DNA from 3 places in the Metabacillus sp. KH_069 genome. Region 3 is predicted to be linked to each of the others. Evidence: a T-box and tRNA genes for the amino acid it is inferred to sense, from the RefSeq annotation. Region 3 holds a T-box; the other regions hold tRNA genes.
What was found. A T-box is a leader RNA that pairs with one kind of tRNA and senses whether it is charged. The one in region 3 lies ahead of argS (arginine--tRNA ligase), so its partner is inferred to be a tRNA-Arg.

Region 1 (5,199 bases), 1.2 Mb from region 3:
ATTTAGTACCGAAGTTCCTGATTCCACACTGCCAAGAAAAGCCTCTAGCGAGGTGAGAGGTGCCCGTACCGCAAACCGACACAGGTAGGCGAGGAGAGAATCCTAAGGTGAGCGAGAGAACTCTCGTTAAGGAACTCGGCAAAATGACCCCGTAACTTCGGGAGAAGGGGTGCTTTTTAGGGTTCATAGCCCTGAAAAGCCGCAGTGAATAGGCCCAGGCGACTGTTTAGCAAAAACACAGGTCTCTGCGAAGCCGCAAGGCGAAGTATAGGGGCTGACGCCTGCCCGGTGCTGGAAGGTTAAGGGGAGAGGTTAGCGCAAGCGAAGCTTTGAACCGAAGCCCCAGTAAACGGCGGCCGTAACTATAACGGTCCTAAGGTAGCGAAATTCCTTGTCGGGTAAGTTCCGACCCGCACGAAAGGCGTAACGATCTGGGCACTGTCTCAACGAGAGACTCGGTGAAATTATAGTACCTGTGAAGATGCAGGTTACCCGCGACAGGACGGAAAGACCCCGTGGAGCTTTACTGTAGCCTGATATTGAATTTTGGTACAGCTTGTACAGGATAGGTAGGAGCCTTGGAAGCCGGAGCGCCAGCTTCGGTGGAGGCATTGGTGGGATACTACCCTTGCTGTATTGAAATTCTAACCCACAGCCCTGATCGGGCTGGGAGACAGTGTCAGGTGGGCAGTTTGACTGGGGCGGTCGCCTCCTAAAATGTAACGGAGGCGCCCAAAGGTTCCCTCAGAATGGTTGGAAATCATTCGCAGAGTGTAAAGGCACAAGGGAGCTTGACTGCGAGACCTACAAGTCGAGCAGGGACGAAAGTCGGGCTTAGTGATCCGGTGGTTCCGCATGGAAGGGCCATCGCTCAACGGATAAAAGCTACCCCGGGGATAACAGGCTTATCTCCCCCAAGAGTCCACATCGACGGGGAGGTTTGGCACCTCGATGTCGGCTCATCGCATCCTGGGGCTGTAGTCGGTCCCAAGGGTTGGGCTGTTCGCCCATTAAAGCGGTACGCGAGCTGGGTTCAGAACGTCGTGAGACAGTTCGGTCCCTATCCGTCGTGGGCGCAGGAAATTTGAGAGGAGCTGTCCTTAGTACGAGAGGACCGGGATGGACGCACCGCTGGTGTACCAGTTGTCTTGCCAAAGGCATCGCTGGGTAGCTATGTGCGGAAGGGATAAGTGCTGAAAGCATCTAAGCATGAAGCCCCCCTCAAGATGAGATTTCCCATCACGTAAGTGAGTAAGAACCCTGAAAGATGATCAGGTTGATAGGTCTGAGGTGGAAGCGCGGTGACGTGTGGAGCTGACAGATACTAATCGTTCGAGGACTTAACCACAGTCTAATAAAGTGTAACATTTAAGTGAAACTTGTTATCAAACGTTATCTAGTTTTGAAAGAATAACTTCTTTCGAAAAAAAAGCTTGAAATCTTCGGATTTCATAGTATAATAATTTTTGTCACTATGTCTGGTGATGATGGCAAAGAGGTCACACCCGTTCCCATGCCGAACACGGAAGTTAAGCTCTTTAGCGCCGATGGTAGTTGGGGGTTTCCCCCTGTGAGAGTAGGACGTTGCCAGGCTAATGACAAAAATATTCAAGCGGAGGATTAGCTCAGCTGGGAGAGCATCTGCCTTACAAGCAGAGGGTCGGCGGTTCGAGCCCGTCATCCTCCACCATTTATTCTTGTTATTAACACGCTGCTTATCTAGGCTTCCTGAGATCAGGACGACTTTAACAAGCTTAAAACCATATTGTATTTCTTACTTTATATGCCGGTGTAGCTCAATTGGTAGAGCAACTGACTTGTAATCAGTAGGTTGGGGGTTCAAGTCCTCTTGCCGGCACCATTCGGTCTTAATCCGAATCAAAATGTTTGAATATGTGCCATTAGCTCAGTCGGCAGAGCATGATCGAGTAATCTTCGATACTTATGCTTCAGCACACAAATCGAGCCACTTCTTGAATAATCTTTCTGAGATTTGGGTGTCTTGCAAAACTAAAGAGTGTTTTCTTAATTAAGTGCCATTAGCTCAGTCGGTAGAGCATCTGACTTTTAATCAGAGGGTCGAAGGTTCGAGTCCTTCATGGCACACCATTTTTCCTTAATATGCGGGTGTGGCGGAATTGGCAGACGCGCTAGACTTAGGATCTAGTGTCTTTGACGTGGGGGTTCGAGTCCCTTCACCCGCATCATATTTTGCGGAAGTAGTTCAGTGGTAGAACACCACCTTGCCAAGGTGGGGGTCGCGGGTTCGAATCCCGTCTTCCGCTCTTGCTTTCGCCGGGGTGGCGGAACTGGCAGACGCACAGGACTTAAAATCCTGCGGTAGGTGACTACCGTACCGGTTCGATTCCGGTCCTCGGCACCACTTATTTTATACATGCGCCCGTAGCTCAATTGGATAGAGCGTTTGACTACGGATCAAAAGGTTATGGGTTCGACTCCTATCGGGCGCGCCATATACGGGAAGTAGCTCAGCTTGGTAGAGCACTTGGTTTGGGACCAAGGGGTCGCAGGTTCGAATCCTGTCTTCCCGACCATTTCCAACTTTTAATTAGGGGCCTTAGCTCAGCTGGGAGAGCGCCTGCCTTGCACGCAGGAGGTCAGCGGTTCGATCCCGCTAGGCTCCACCAATTAAATAGAATTAATTGACTTTGTTCCTGGGGCGGTGTAGCTCAGCTGGCTAGAGCGTACGGTTCATACCCGTGAGGTCGTGGGTTCGACTCCCTCCGCCGCTACCAAAAAAGGACCTTTAGCTCAGTTGGTTAGAGCAGACGGCTCATAACCGTCCGGTCGTAGGTTCGAGTCCTACAAGGTCCACCATTCTATTTAGTCATTCGGAGGTATACCCAAGTCCGGCTGAAGGGATCGGTCTTGAAAACCGACAGGGGAGTCAAATCCCGCGGGGGTTCGAATCCCTCTACCTCCTCCATTTTTATTTTGATAAGTGGAATAACTTACTTCAGCAAGCCGATTGATTCGCAGCATAATAATCGGATTAAATGAACTTAATTAATATTGTCGCGGGGTGGAGCAGTCTGGTAGCTCGTCGGGCTCATAACCCGAAGGTCGCAGGTTCAAATCCTGTCCCCGCAACCAAATGGTCCCGTGGTGTAGCGGTTAACATGCCTGCCTGTCACGCAGGAGATCGCCGGTTCGATCCCGGTCGGGACCGCCATTTTTACTTTATGTAAAGGTTAGTAAAAATTTTTATCCATACAAATGGCTTGGTAGCTCAGTCGGTAGAGCACGATCGAATAAGCTTCGAAGCATAAGCATCAGCGCACAAATTGAGCCGCTTCTTGGCTAAGCTTTCTGAAATTTGGGCGAAGGTTTCAAGAATGTAACATTATTGTACTACAAATTATAAAATGGCTTGGTAGCTCAGTCGGTAGAGCAAAGGACTGAAAATCCTTGTGTCGGCGGTTCGATTCCGTCCCAAGCCACCATTTACTTTAATGTTGTAAATGCTAAACAAATATAATAGTGGCGGTTGTGGCGAAGTGGTTAACGCACCAGATTGTGGCTCTGGCATTCGTGGGTTCGATTCCCATCAGTCGCCCCATTTTTATATTCATATTGCGGGTGTAGTTTAATGGTAAAACTCTAGCCTTCCAAGCTAATGTCGTGGGTTCGATTCCCATCACCCGCTCCATAATGGGCCTATAGCTCAGCTGGTTAGAGCGCACGCCTGATAAGCGTGAGGTCGATGGTTCGAGTCCATTTAGGCCCACCATTTCTGTTTTGGAGAAATAAGGTTTCAATATTATTCCGCAGTAGCTCAGTGGTAGAGCTATCGGCTGTTAACCGATCGGTCGTAGGTTCGAGTCCTACCTGCGGAGCCATATCTGGGGAAGTACTCAAGTGGCTGAAGAGGCGCCCCTGCTAAGGGTGTAGGTCGCGTAAGCGGCGCGAGGGTTCAAATCCCTCCTTCTCCGCCAGAAAGCCTTGTTTTTGGCCCGTTGGTCAAGCGGTTAAGACACCGCCCTTTCACGGCGGTAACACGGGTTCGAATCCCGTACGGGTCATACTTGAAAGAGTGCTGCACATAGTGCAGCACTCTTTTTAATTGGCTCTGTTCGTAAATATAGTTGCTATTAGACTAAATGTTAAAAACTTTAAGTGGATTGTAGCGAAAGGAACTTGATTCCTGCGGGAAACAGAGGGAAATGATTGATTCCATTTTGCAGCCGCCTTTCTGGATATTTGTCCTCAAACAGCGTTGTTGATTCCATTTCGCAGCCGCCATTCTGGATATTTGTCCTCAAACAGCGTATTTGATTCCATTTTACAGCTGCCATTCTGGATTTTTGTCCTCAGACCATAAAACCAGTAGGCAAGCCGGGTAGGCTCCCAACAGGATCGCAGAAAGCAAGTTCCTGCAGCAGAAAGTAACGGACAACATTTATACTCGAAAACAACAATCTATGAAAATACAGCCTTTTAATTTTAAAAGTTGTGTAAGAGAATCTTTTAATACTTAAAGGTTATATGAACCCATCCCCTTTACTATCTGTCTCAACCATCTCCTATCCTTTCTCTGCGCCTGTATGGAACCACTCCTAACTAACCCTTCAGTCAATATTCTACAAACAATAAGCTCTTATAGTTGCCTTTGGCCGTTTATGCAAGTGCCTTGATGAAACACTTAACTTTTAACTAGTCTCCAACTATCTTCCAAAGCTCTCTAACTCTCCAATTAACCTCTTAACTAAAATCTTCAGAAAAAGTCATGTAAAAAAATGATTCATTTTCTCTTTCATGAACTTAAAATATATTTTCAACAAATAATATAAATCTTTATAAATATTTTATCGAATAAGGTTTGAAATATATTAAAGAGAGGTATAAGTAATGGTAATAAAGAATAAACGAAAATGAAGAATAAAAAGATTTCGACAATTCTTACTCATTTTGTCGAATTAACTATTTTTGTGATATAACTTACTCAAAATACACAATTAGAATATCCTGTTAGAAATTCCTGTATTTTCTTACGTATATTGATTTTTTTAGTATATTTGACTGATGTTCATTTCGCCAAATTCTTCGATTATCCTTATTTCTTTCGTTTCCTCATTCGACATCATTTTAAAAGAATAGTTTTTTGAAAAATGAATGCTGATTCATGACATATCATGTCAATAAGTAGAAGCGCTTACAAAAAAGGTAATCCTTCCTTCT
Region 2 (5,199 bases), 2.1 Mb from region 3:
GAAATTGCTAAGCCGCTGCTTAAAAAGGGTGTATTGAAACTCGAGGACCTTCAGACTGGCATGGAACTTCAGGGCACAGTGCGCAATGTTGTAGATTTTGGCGCGTTTGTGGACATAGGCGTTAAACAGGATGGGCTCGTTCATATTTCAAAGCTCAGAAACTCTTTTGTCAAACATCCGCTCGATGTCGTTTCCGTCGGTGATGTTGTTACGGTATGGGTGGACTCTGTAGATCAGCATAAAGGCCGGGTCGCTTTGACGATGATTAACGGTTAATGAAAAACACTGCATGCGTGCAGTGCTGCAGATTCGAATGGGGGATTAGCTGAATGATTCCCCATTTCGGCTAATAAATCTTAATAACCAGCTATAATAAATGTAGTTTTTGCTGAAAAAAGACGCAATGCATTTAGTTGTTCCAACACTGCTCATGAGCAGTGTTTTTTTCTATAGAAATACCAGCATTGATTCAACATCTTTATTTGATAGCGGTCCTTTTCATAAAACGCACGCTGCATTTGGTTTTTTAACCATGAGGGCATTGCTCGTTCCTCCTTATTGTTTATAATGGAGTATGTGTATTACTTACTATATGCGGGCGCAAGATGTCCTGTTCGGAGATACAAACTATGCGGGGTGTAACCGATGAATGAAACAGAGCTTCAGCAACTGACAGAATCGATTTCGATAACTTACTTTCAAAAAAAGTTTGTACATAAAGCGATCTTTAACCCCCGGCTGCGCACAACAGGCGGAAGATACCTTTTAAAAAGCCACAACATCGAAATTAACCCTAAGTATATAGCTCAGGGATTAGAAGAGATAACCGGTATCATCAAACATGAACTATGCCACTATCATCTCCATATAGAGGGCAGAGGGTATAAGCACCGTGATTCTGAATTTAGAGAGCTTCTTTCGAAAGTAGGTGCCCCGAGATTTTGCACGCCGCTTCAGACGACAGTCAGAAAAAAGAAGACATTAGTGTATCAGTGCAGAGCTTGTATGTTCATTTATAAACGGCACAGAAGAATGGATACTTCCAAGTATGTATGCGGAAAATGCGGCGGGAAAATAAAACTTGTTTCATAGATGAAAAAAGGGGTTGACTCATAATACAAAGCTGTGATAAATTATAAAAGCCGTCGTAAGAGACGCAAAACATTAATAAAAAGAAGGCTTGACAGCTTGTACTAATCTTCATATAATAAAAGAAGTCTGTCATGACTAATTATTCCGCAGTAGCTCAGTGGTAGAGCTATCGGCTGTTAACCGATCGGTCGTAGGTTCGAGTCCTACCTGCGGAGCCATATTATGGGGAAGTACTCAAGTGGCTGAAGAGGCGCCCCTGCTAAGGGTGTAGGTCGCGTAAGCGGCGCGAGGGTTCAAATCCCTCCTTCTCCGCCATTATTTTTTTGTCTTTGGCCCGTTGGTCAAGCGGTTAAGACACCGCCCTTTCACGGCGGTAACACGGGTTCGAATCCCGTACGGGTCATCGCTTTAAATTGCATATCAATGATTGGGAGGATTAGCTCAGCTGGGAGAGCATCTGCCTTACAAGCAGAGGGTCGGCGGTTCGAGCCCGTCATCCTCCACCATCATATCTGGTCCCGTGGTGTAGCGGTTAACATGCCTGCCTGTCACGCAGGAGATCGCCGGTTCGATCCCGGTCGGGACCGCCATTTATTGGGCTATAGCCAAGCGGTAAGGCAACGGACTTTGACTCCGTCATGCGCTGGTTCGAATCCAGCTAGCCCAGCCATTTTATTTTAAATGCGAATAGTAGTAAGTGCCATTAGCTCAGTCGGTAGAGCATCTGACTTTTAATCAGAGGGTCGAAGGTTCGAGTCCTTCATGGCACACCATTTTAACTAATGTATGCGGGTGTGGCGGAATTGGCAGACGCGCTAGACTTAGGATCTAGTGTCTTTGACGTGGGGGTTCGAGTCCCTTCACCCGCACCATACATTTTTTATCTTTTCGCGGTCGTGGCGGAATGGCAGACGCGCTAGGTTGAGGGCCTAGTGGGGGCAACCCCGTGGAAGTTCGACTCTTCTCGGCCGCACCAAAAGAGCTTTAAAAAAACCTCAAAAAAGTTGTTGACAAAAAGAACACAACTTGGTATTATATTTAAGTCGCTTCATTACATGAACAAGACATTAACAAGTGCGCCCGTAGCTCAATTGGATAGAGCGTTTGACTACGGATCAAAAGGTTATGGGTTCGACTCCTATCGGGCGCGCCATTCTATATATTATGTGTCCGGGAAGTAGCTCAGCTTGGTAGAGCACTTGGTTTGGGACCAAGGGGTCGCAGGTTCGAATCCTGTCTTCCCGACCAGACAAATACTTTTCGCGGGTGTAGTTTAATGGTAAAACTCTAGCCTTCCAAGCTAATGTCGTGGGTTCGATTCCCATCACCCGCTCCAATTTTTAAAAATGATCTTTGAAAACTAAACAAAACCAAAAGCGTACCAAACGTTTTAAATTTTTGAAGTCAGCAACAAATTGAGTCGCAAATTTTCTTCGGAGAGTTTGATCCTGGCTCAGGACGAACGCTGGCGGCGTGCCTAATACATGCAAGTCGAGCGGACTTGCTGGAGCTTGCTCCAGCAGGTTAGCGGCGGACGGGTGAGTAACACGTGGGCAACCTGCCTGTAAGACTGGGATAACTCCGGGAAACCGGAGCTAATACCGGATAGTATCTTGAACCGCATGGTTCAAGTTGGAAAGACGGTTTCGGCTGTCACTTACAGATGGGCCCGCGGCGCATTAGCTAGTTGGTGAGGTAATGGCTCACCAAGGCAACGATGCGTAGCCGACCTGAGAGGGTGATCGGCCACACTGGGACTGAGACACGGCCCAGACTCCTACGGGAGGCAGCAGTAGGGAATCTTCCGCAATGGACGAAAGTCTGACGGAGCAACGCCGCGTGAGTGATGAAGGTTTTCGGATCGTAAAACTCTGTTGTTAGGGAAGAACAAGTGCGAGAGTAACTGCTCGCACCTTGACGGTACCTAACCAGAAAGCCACGGCTAACTACGTGCCAGCAGCCGCGGTAATACGTAGGTGGCAAGCGTTGTCCGGAATTATTGGGCGTAAAGCGCGCGCAGGCGGTTTCTTAAGTCTGATGTGAAAGCCCCCGGCTCAACCGGGGAGGGTCATTGGAAACTGGGAAACTTGAGTGCAGAAGAGGAGAGTGGAATTCCACGTGTAGCGGTGAAATGCGTAGAGATGTGGAGGAACACCAGTGGCGAAGGCGACTCTCTGGTCTGTAACTGACGCTGAGGCGCGAAAGCGTGGGGAGCGAACAGGATTAGATACCCTGGTAGTCCACGCCGTAAACGATGAGTGCTAAGTGTTAGAGGGTTTCCGCCCTTTAGTGCTGCAGCTAACGCATTAAGCACTCCGCCTGGGGAGTACGGTCGCAAGACTGAAACTCAAAGGAATTGACGGGGGCCCGCACAAGCGGTGGAGCATGTGGTTTAATTCGAAGCAACGCGAAGAACCTTACCAGGTCTTGACATCCTTTGCCACTTCTAGAGATAGAAGGTTCCCCTTCGGGGGACAAAGTGACAGGTGGTGCATGGTTGTCGTCAGCTCGTGTCGTGAGATGTTGGGTTAAGTCCCGCAACGAGCGCAACCCTTGATCTTAGTTGCCAGCATTCAGTTGGGCACTCTAAGGTGACTGCCGGTGACAAACCGGAGGAAGGTGGGGATGACGTCAAATCATCATGCCCCTTATGACCTGGGCTACACACGTGCTACAATGGATGGTACAAAGGGCTGCGAGACCGCGAGGTTTAGCCAATCCCATAAAACCATTCTCAGTTCGGATTGCAGGCTGCAACTCGCCTGCATGAAGCTGGAATCGCTAGTAATCGCGGATCAGCATGCCGCGGTGAATACGTTCCCGGGCCTTGTACACACCGCCCGTCACACCACGAGAGTTTGCAACACCCGAAGTCGGTGGGGTAACCGCAAGGAGCCAGCCGCCTAAGGTGGGGTAGATGATTGGGGTGAAGTCGTAACAAGGTAGCCGTATCGGAAGGTGCGGCTGGATCACCTCCTTTCTAAGGAATATATGAGGACGCTTTTGGTTTTTGTTTAGTTTTGAGAGATCATTCTCTCATATGATAGAAGACAAATCTTCTGATTTGTCGGTTGTTCTTTGAAAACTAGATAACGTAATTGATAACAAGTAATTCACTGAGATTTACGCTTACCATAATTAGTGATTTTCCAGACATTTATGTCTGAACAAACAACGAAATGCGAAACGTATCTTAGATGCGGCTGACCATTTAGGTTAAGTTATGAAGGGCGCACGGTGGATGCCTTGGCACTAGGAGCCGATGAAGGACGGGACTAACACCGATATGCTTTGGGGAGCTGTAAGTAAGCTTTGATCCAGAGATTTCCGAATGGGGAAACCCACTGTTCGTAATGGAACAGTATCTTTATCTGAATACATAGGATATTGAAGGCAGACCCGGGGAACTGAAACATCTAAGTACCCGGAGGAAGAGAAAGCAAACGCGATTTCCCAAGTAGCGGCGAGCGAAACGGAATTAGCCCAAACCAAGAGGCTTGCCTCTTGGGGTTGTAGGACACTCTATACGGAGTTACAAAGGAACGGGGTAGATGAAGCGACCTGGAAAGGTCCGTCAGAGAAGGTAAAAACCCTGTAGTCGAAACTTCGTTCCCTCCAGAGTGGATCCTGAGTACGGCGGGACACGAGAAATCCCGTCGGAAGCAGGGAGGACCATCTCCCAAGGCTAAATACTCCCTAGTGACCGATAGTGAACCAGTACCGTGAGGGAAAGGTGAAAAGCACCCCGGAAGGGGAGTGAAAAGATCCTGAAACCGTGTGCTTACAAGTAGTCAGAGCCCGTTAATGGGTGATGGCGTGCCTTTTGTAGAATGAACCGGCGAGTTACGATCCCGTGCAAGGTTAAGTTGAAGAGACGGAGCCGCAGCGAAAGCGAGTCTGAATAGGGCGTTTTAGTACGTGGTCGTAGACCCGAAACCAGGTGATCTACCCATGTCCAGGGTGAAGTTCAGGTAACACTGAATGGAGGCCCGAACCCACGCACGTTGAAAAGTGCGGGGATGAGGTGTGGGTAGCGGAGAAATTCCAATCGAACCTGGAGATAGCTGGTTCTCTCCGAAATAGCTTTAGGGCTAGCCTCAAGTATGA
Region 3 (5,199 bases):
GGACAACATTTATCATGAAAAACAACAATCTATGCGAAAATAGCCCTTTCTTTTAAAGATTTTCGCACTATTCAATGTTCGGCTTTCATTCAGGAGATGATCGTTACGTCCCAGTCCCTTTTTTGCAAAAAAACAATGTGCCTTAAAAGGATGATTGCTCAAATCCATTCATATAATGGTATAAAAGCAACAAGGAGGCGACCAGATGACTGCATTGCCGGTCGGAGTCATAACACATAAAATAGAGGGAAAAAAGCTTTTGATATTCTATCCATCTATAATTGGTCCTCAAGCATTCAGTCAGCAGAAAATCAATGCAGACATCCTTAAGAATGTTCAGGATCAGATTCGTTTTGGAGGGTATGACGGGGGAGTGCAGACGGAGATGCAGGGAACGTATGAACTTAAGACGAATGAGCGGGACCTGTTAAGCTTAACGCTGCTGAATTATGTGTATTCCGGAGGCGCTCATGGCATGTCTTTTCTAAAAGGGCTGACATATGATACCCAGACAGGAAAGAAATATAAGCTGCAGGACCTTTTTAAAAAAGACAGCAGCTATATAGAACGATTATCCTCCATTATTGCAAAACAGCTTCAAGAAAGGGATATTACTTTACTCGATCCTCCCTTTAAATCGATTCGCCCTGATCAGGATTTTTATTTAGCTGATAAATCCCTTGTCATTTATTTTCAGCTCTATGAAATCGCAGCTTATGCCTATGGATTTCTATATTTCCCGATTTCCATTTATGATCTGGAAGATATCATCAATCCGGATGGGCCGCTGCCTAAATTGTATGGGTAATTCAAAAAACTCTTGCATTCCTCAAAGATTCACATATAATAACTCTTAATAGAAAAAAATCCCACGATGAAGAGAGTAGTCATATCAAGTTCATCTCTCAGCGATTTAGGAATGGTGAAAGCCTAAAATGAACGGAATGATGAAGCGCACTTTCTAGGAGCATGCCTGAAACTTATCCAGTAGGGCATGCCGGCCGGCTGTCCGTTAAAACGCTGCGAGTGGTTCAGAAATGAACAATCAGAGTGGTACCGCGGGGAAACGCCCGTCTCTTTTGTAAAAAAAGAGGCGGGCGTTTTTATTTTTAGGTTCTTTTCGTAAATATTGTTGCTGCCAGACTAAATGTGAAAAAACATGAGTGGATTGCAGTGGAAGGAACTTGGAAATAGAGCAAAATGGAAGACCCCACAGGCAAAGCCGTGGAGGCTCCCATGCTCCCCGCGGAAAGCAACGGACAATATTTATAATCGATAACAACAATCTATGCGAAAACAGCCTATTTTTATAAAGGAGGAAAACAAATGAAAAAGAAACTGGGATCCATTATTCATTCCTCATTACACAACGATCTTCCCCTTGAAACAATAGTGGATATTCTTGAAATTCCTAAGACCAGACAGTTTGGAGATTACAGCTTTCCTTGTTTCGCCCTTGCTTCAATCTGCAAAAAAAATCCGATTCATATTGCAAGCTGGCTTGCAGAAACAATTAAAGATGAATTTATTACAAGTGCAACAGCTGCAGGTCCCTATGTGAATTTTCATCTTAACAGAGAGATCATAAGCAAGGAATGTCTAAAAATGAAGGTTCCCTATCAGATTCCTGAAAAAACAAAGGTATTGACCATTGATTTTTCATCTCCAAATATTGCGAAGCCTTTTTCGATGGGACATCTTCGTTCAACGGTCATCGGCCAGGCCATTGCCAATCTAGGAGAAAAATGCGGATATAACGTTGTCAGAATCAATCATATTGGCGACTGGGGCACACAATTCGGCAAGCTGATTGCAGCCTATAAAAGATGGGGGAATGAACAAGCTGTCATGAAACATCCGATACAGGAGCTTTTTAGACTGTATGTTAAGTTTCATGATGAAGCTGCCTTTCTTTCTGAGCTGAATGAAGAGGGCAGAAGCTGGTTTAAACGGCTGGAGGACGGTAACGCAGAAGCATTAGAGCTGTGGCAATGGTTCAGAGAGGCATCACTTGAGGACTTTCAGAGGGTTTATGAGCTATTAGGCGTTCAATTTGATACGTATAATGGAGAAGCATTCTACAATAGCCAATTATCAAGTGTATCCGAAATGCTTGAGAAAAAAGGCCTGCTGGAACATTCTGAAGGTGCAAAAGTAGTATCTTTAGATAAGGCTAATCTGCCGCCGTGCCTGATCCGTAAAAGGGATGGAGCAACTCTATATGCAACAAGAGATTTGGCTGCCGCTCTTTACAGAAAAGAAACATATAAGTTTGATAAATCTCTTTATGTGGTAGGGATGGAACAATCGATTCATTTTAAACAGGTTTTCGCCGTATTGGAAAAAATGGGCTGCAGCTGGCATCAAGATCTTCATCATATCCCGTTTGGATTCATTTTGAAGGATGGAAAGAAAATGTCTACAAGAAAAGGCAAAGTAGTTCTTTTAGATGAAGTAATAAGAGAGACCATCTCCGCTGCAAAAGCAAATATTGAAGTGAAAAATCCTCAGCTGGAAAACAAAGAGGAGGTCGCCCAAGCGGTGGGAGTTGGGGCGATTATATTTCATGACCTGAAGAACGACCGAACAAATAATATAGAATTTTCATTGGATGAAATGCTTAAGTTTGAAGGGGAGACAGGTCCATATGTGCAATATACTCATGCACGCGGATGCTCTTTATTAAGAAAAAGCAACGGGAATAAATCAGAGAACGTCATGGCTTTAACAGATGATTACAGCTGGGAAGTGCAAAAACTCCTTGTCCAGTATGAGGAAGTCATTCAATCCGCTTTTGAAAAGTACGACCCGTCCATTCTTGCAAAATATCTTTTGCAAGTGTGCAGGGCGTTTAATTCTTATTATGCAAAAGTGAAAATACTTGAAGAAAATCAATCCCTGACATCCAGACTTTTGCTTGTTCATTCCATGTGCAGCATCCTGAAGGATGGACTGACCATACTCGGTATTCAAGCTCCTGAAAAGATGTAGGCTCTGAATCAGCCGTTTTAAAATTCTGCTTTTATGGCTATCATGCTAAAGAATTTTAAAATGGAGGGATTATCTGTATGAATAGAAAAAGCTATTACGCAGTAATAATAACAGCATTATTGAGCTTGAGCGCCTGTCAGGCTGCTGGAGAAATAGAGTCAGAAGATGAATCACTGCCTGTCAGTGAGAAGGCAGTTGCTCCGGTAAACGTTGATATCATAAACAGCGAGGGTGTTCAAACTGGAACAGCAGCTCTGACTGAGACATCCAAAGGAGTGACAATCCGATTGAAAGCTGAAGGATTAGAGCCTGGAACGAAGGCCATTCATCTCCATGAAACAGGCAAATGCGAAAAGCCGGATTTCAAATCAGCAGGAGGGCATTTCAATCCTGCCAAAAAGCAGCATGGATTTGATAATCCTAAAGGCTTTCATGCAGGAGATCTGCCGAACATTGAAATTGACGAAAATGGAACAGTGGATGTCGAACTGCATGCAGCTGAGGTCACATTAAAACAGGGTAAGAAGAATTCGCTGCTGGATGAAGACGGAAGTTCAATCATTATCCACGAAAAAGAAGATGACTACATGACAGATCCTGCAGGAAACGCAGGGGACAGGATTGCTTGCGGGGCAATAGTGAACTAGAAAAGCGAATTTCAGAATGTGATCGATCAGAATATGTGCAAATAAAAAAGCTGATGAGACAACAAGTCTCATCAGCTTTTGCTTATTTTTCTTCTGTTTCTTCAGGACCCATGTAACGGTATTTTGATGGATCTACAGGTTCAAATCCTTTAGGCGTATAGAAACGCAAGAGATCTCCGTATACAATCTGGTCTGAAAGATTCAGCTTTTTATCGACCATTTCTTCTGTTTGTTTAATGTCTTCATTTTCCTCTAACGTTTCTCCAGTAGCCGTATCATAGAATTTGCCGTCAACTGAAGTGAACTTAGGTGTTACGAAGTCACCATTTCTAAAAGGCACCACTTGCTGGTGGTCTTTTGATAATAAATCTGTACCCATTTGGACATAATCTTTTGTATCAATGCCAAGCAGGTGCATGAGAGTAGGGCGGATATCAACTTGCCCGCCGAACTGGTGCTGTTCTCCGCCTTCAAGGCCTGGTGCATGAATGAACAGTGGAGTACGCTTCGAGCTGAGCATGTTCAAACCCGTTAATCTCTTTGCCCATTACCTGAGACATTGCTTTGTTGTGATTTTCAGAAATTCCATAATGATCACCATACATAACGATCATTGTATTATCATATAAACCTGACTTTTTCAGATCATCGAAAAACTGCTTTAAAGACTCATCCATGTAACGGGCCGTCTGGAAATAACGGTCTACAGAACCATCACCAGTTGTATGAGGATCAATAGTAGCTTCTTCCTCATCAATTGGATAAGGGAAGTGATTCGTTAATGAAATGAATTTCGTATAAAAAGGCTGTTCCAGAGATTCAAGATGCGGAATCGACTCTTTAAAGAATGGTTTATCTTTAAGGCCATAGTTCACAACATCTTCATCTTTCATTGAATAATAGGCTGCATCAAAAAATTGCTCGTAGCCCAGTGACTTATACATCACATCACGATTCCAGAATGATTTATAGTTGCCGTGTAAAACAGCTGTTGAGTATCCTTTTTGATCAAGAATAGCCGGTGCTGCCTGATACGTGTTTTCTGCTTTCGTTGTAAATACAGCTCCCTGTGGAAGAGGGAATAATGAGTTTTCAACCATAAATTCAGCATCAGACGTTTTACCTTGACCTGTCTGATGGAAGAAATTATCAAAGTAGAGCGTGTTCTTATCTTTTGTCAATGAATTCAAAAACGGTGTAACTTCTTCGCCGTTAATTTTGTAATCAATAGCAAATGTCTGAAGTGATTCAAGTGAAATATAAATGACATTCATGCCTTTTGCTTTACCGAAATATTCCGGATTAGGTTCAGCATGTGTAGCTTTAGTGTAGTTTACAACTTCCGTTACATCGTTGCTGTCAGCTAAAGCGCGCTGAGCAGATGACTTTGAGCTTTGAATCGCATCATAAATCGTGTAGTTATACATGCCTAAATATTTAACAAGGTAGTTGCGGTCAAACGTTCGTGTTAATAATTGCGGGCGGTCCATTTCAGCCAAAGCAAGGTTTGCACCGAATAGCATGACCGCTGAGATCAGAACTGCCGATACTCTTTTGCCTT

Region 1: it encodes a tRNA-Arg, which carries the amino acid that the T-box ahead of argS (arginine--tRNA ligase) is inferred to sense. The anticodon was not compared.
Region 2: it encodes a tRNA-Arg, which carries the amino acid that the T-box ahead of argS (arginine--tRNA ligase) is inferred to sense. The anticodon was not compared.

Annotation. Positions count from the first base shown of each region.
Region 1 is NZ_CM174460.1:3,542,361-3,547,559, reverse strand. It holds rRNA gene AC3ISE_RS17935 (23S ribosomal RNA) at 1-1,348, shown strand, start outside; rRNA gene rrf (5S ribosomal RNA) at 1,478-1,593, shown strand; tRNA gene AC3ISE_RS17925 (tRNA-Val) at 1,615-1,690, shown strand; tRNA gene AC3ISE_RS17920 (tRNA-Thr) at 1,786-1,861, shown strand; tRNA gene AC3ISE_RS17915 (tRNA-Lys) at 2,034-2,109, shown strand; tRNA gene AC3ISE_RS17910 (tRNA-Leu) at 2,124-2,204, shown strand; tRNA gene AC3ISE_RS17905 (tRNA-Gly) at 2,214-2,285, shown strand; tRNA gene AC3ISE_RS17900 (tRNA-Leu) at 2,295-2,383, shown strand; tRNA gene AC3ISE_RS17895 (tRNA-Arg) at 2,398-2,474, shown strand; tRNA gene AC3ISE_RS17890 (tRNA-Pro) at 2,479-2,555, shown strand; tRNA gene AC3ISE_RS17885 (tRNA-Ala) at 2,573-2,648, shown strand; tRNA gene AC3ISE_RS17880 (tRNA-Met) at 2,680-2,756, shown strand; tRNA gene AC3ISE_RS17875 (tRNA-Ile) at 2,762-2,838, shown strand; tRNA gene AC3ISE_RS17870 (tRNA-Ser) at 2,855-2,947, shown strand; tRNA gene AC3ISE_RS17865 (tRNA-Met) at 3,038-3,114, shown strand; tRNA gene AC3ISE_RS17860 (tRNA-Asp) at 3,118-3,193, shown strand; tRNA gene AC3ISE_RS17855 (tRNA-Phe) at 3,389-3,464, shown strand; tRNA gene AC3ISE_RS17850 (tRNA-His) at 3,505-3,580, shown strand; tRNA gene AC3ISE_RS17845 (tRNA-Gly) at 3,597-3,670, shown strand; tRNA gene AC3ISE_RS17840 (tRNA-Ile) at 3,675-3,751, shown strand; tRNA gene AC3ISE_RS17835 (tRNA-Asn) at 3,786-3,860, shown strand; tRNA gene AC3ISE_RS17830 (tRNA-Ser) at 3,866-3,956, shown strand; tRNA gene AC3ISE_RS17825 (tRNA-Glu) at 3,972-4,043, shown strand.
Region 2 is NZ_CM174460.1:245,297-250,495, forward strand. It holds gene AC3ISE_RS01380 (Tex family protein) at 1-276, shown strand, start outside; gene cmpA (cortex morphogenetic protein CmpA) at 429-542, opposite strand; gene AC3ISE_RS01390 (SprT family protein) at 646-1,092, shown strand; tRNA gene AC3ISE_RS01395 (tRNA-Asn) at 1,236-1,310, shown strand; tRNA gene AC3ISE_RS01400 (tRNA-Ser) at 1,317-1,407, shown strand; tRNA gene AC3ISE_RS01405 (tRNA-Glu) at 1,424-1,495, shown strand; tRNA gene AC3ISE_RS01410 (tRNA-Val) at 1,523-1,598, shown strand; tRNA gene AC3ISE_RS01415 (tRNA-Asp) at 1,607-1,682, shown strand; tRNA gene AC3ISE_RS01420 (tRNA-Gln) at 1,688-1,762, shown strand; tRNA gene AC3ISE_RS01425 (tRNA-Lys) at 1,790-1,865, shown strand; tRNA gene AC3ISE_RS01430 (tRNA-Leu) at 1,881-1,964, shown strand; tRNA gene AC3ISE_RS01435 (tRNA-Leu) at 1,983-2,068, shown strand; tRNA gene AC3ISE_RS01440 (tRNA-Arg) at 2,169-2,245, shown strand; tRNA gene AC3ISE_RS01445 (tRNA-Pro) at 2,264-2,340, shown strand; tRNA gene AC3ISE_RS01450 (tRNA-Gly) at 2,355-2,428, shown strand; rRNA gene AC3ISE_RS01455 (16S ribosomal RNA) at 2,523-4,072, shown strand; rRNA gene AC3ISE_RS01460 (23S ribosomal RNA) at 4,307-5,199, shown strand, end outside.
Region 3 is NZ_CM174460.1:2,356,319-2,361,517, reverse strand. It holds gene AC3ISE_RS11650 (DUF3298 and DUF4163 domain-containing protein) at 206-808, shown strand; T-box leader at 863-1,081, shown strand; gene argS (arginine--tRNA ligase) at 1,327-2,991, shown strand; gene AC3ISE_RS11640 (superoxide dismutase family protein) at 3,069-3,638, shown strand; partial or broken gene ltaS (lipoteichoic acid synthase) at 3,721-5,199, opposite strand, start outside.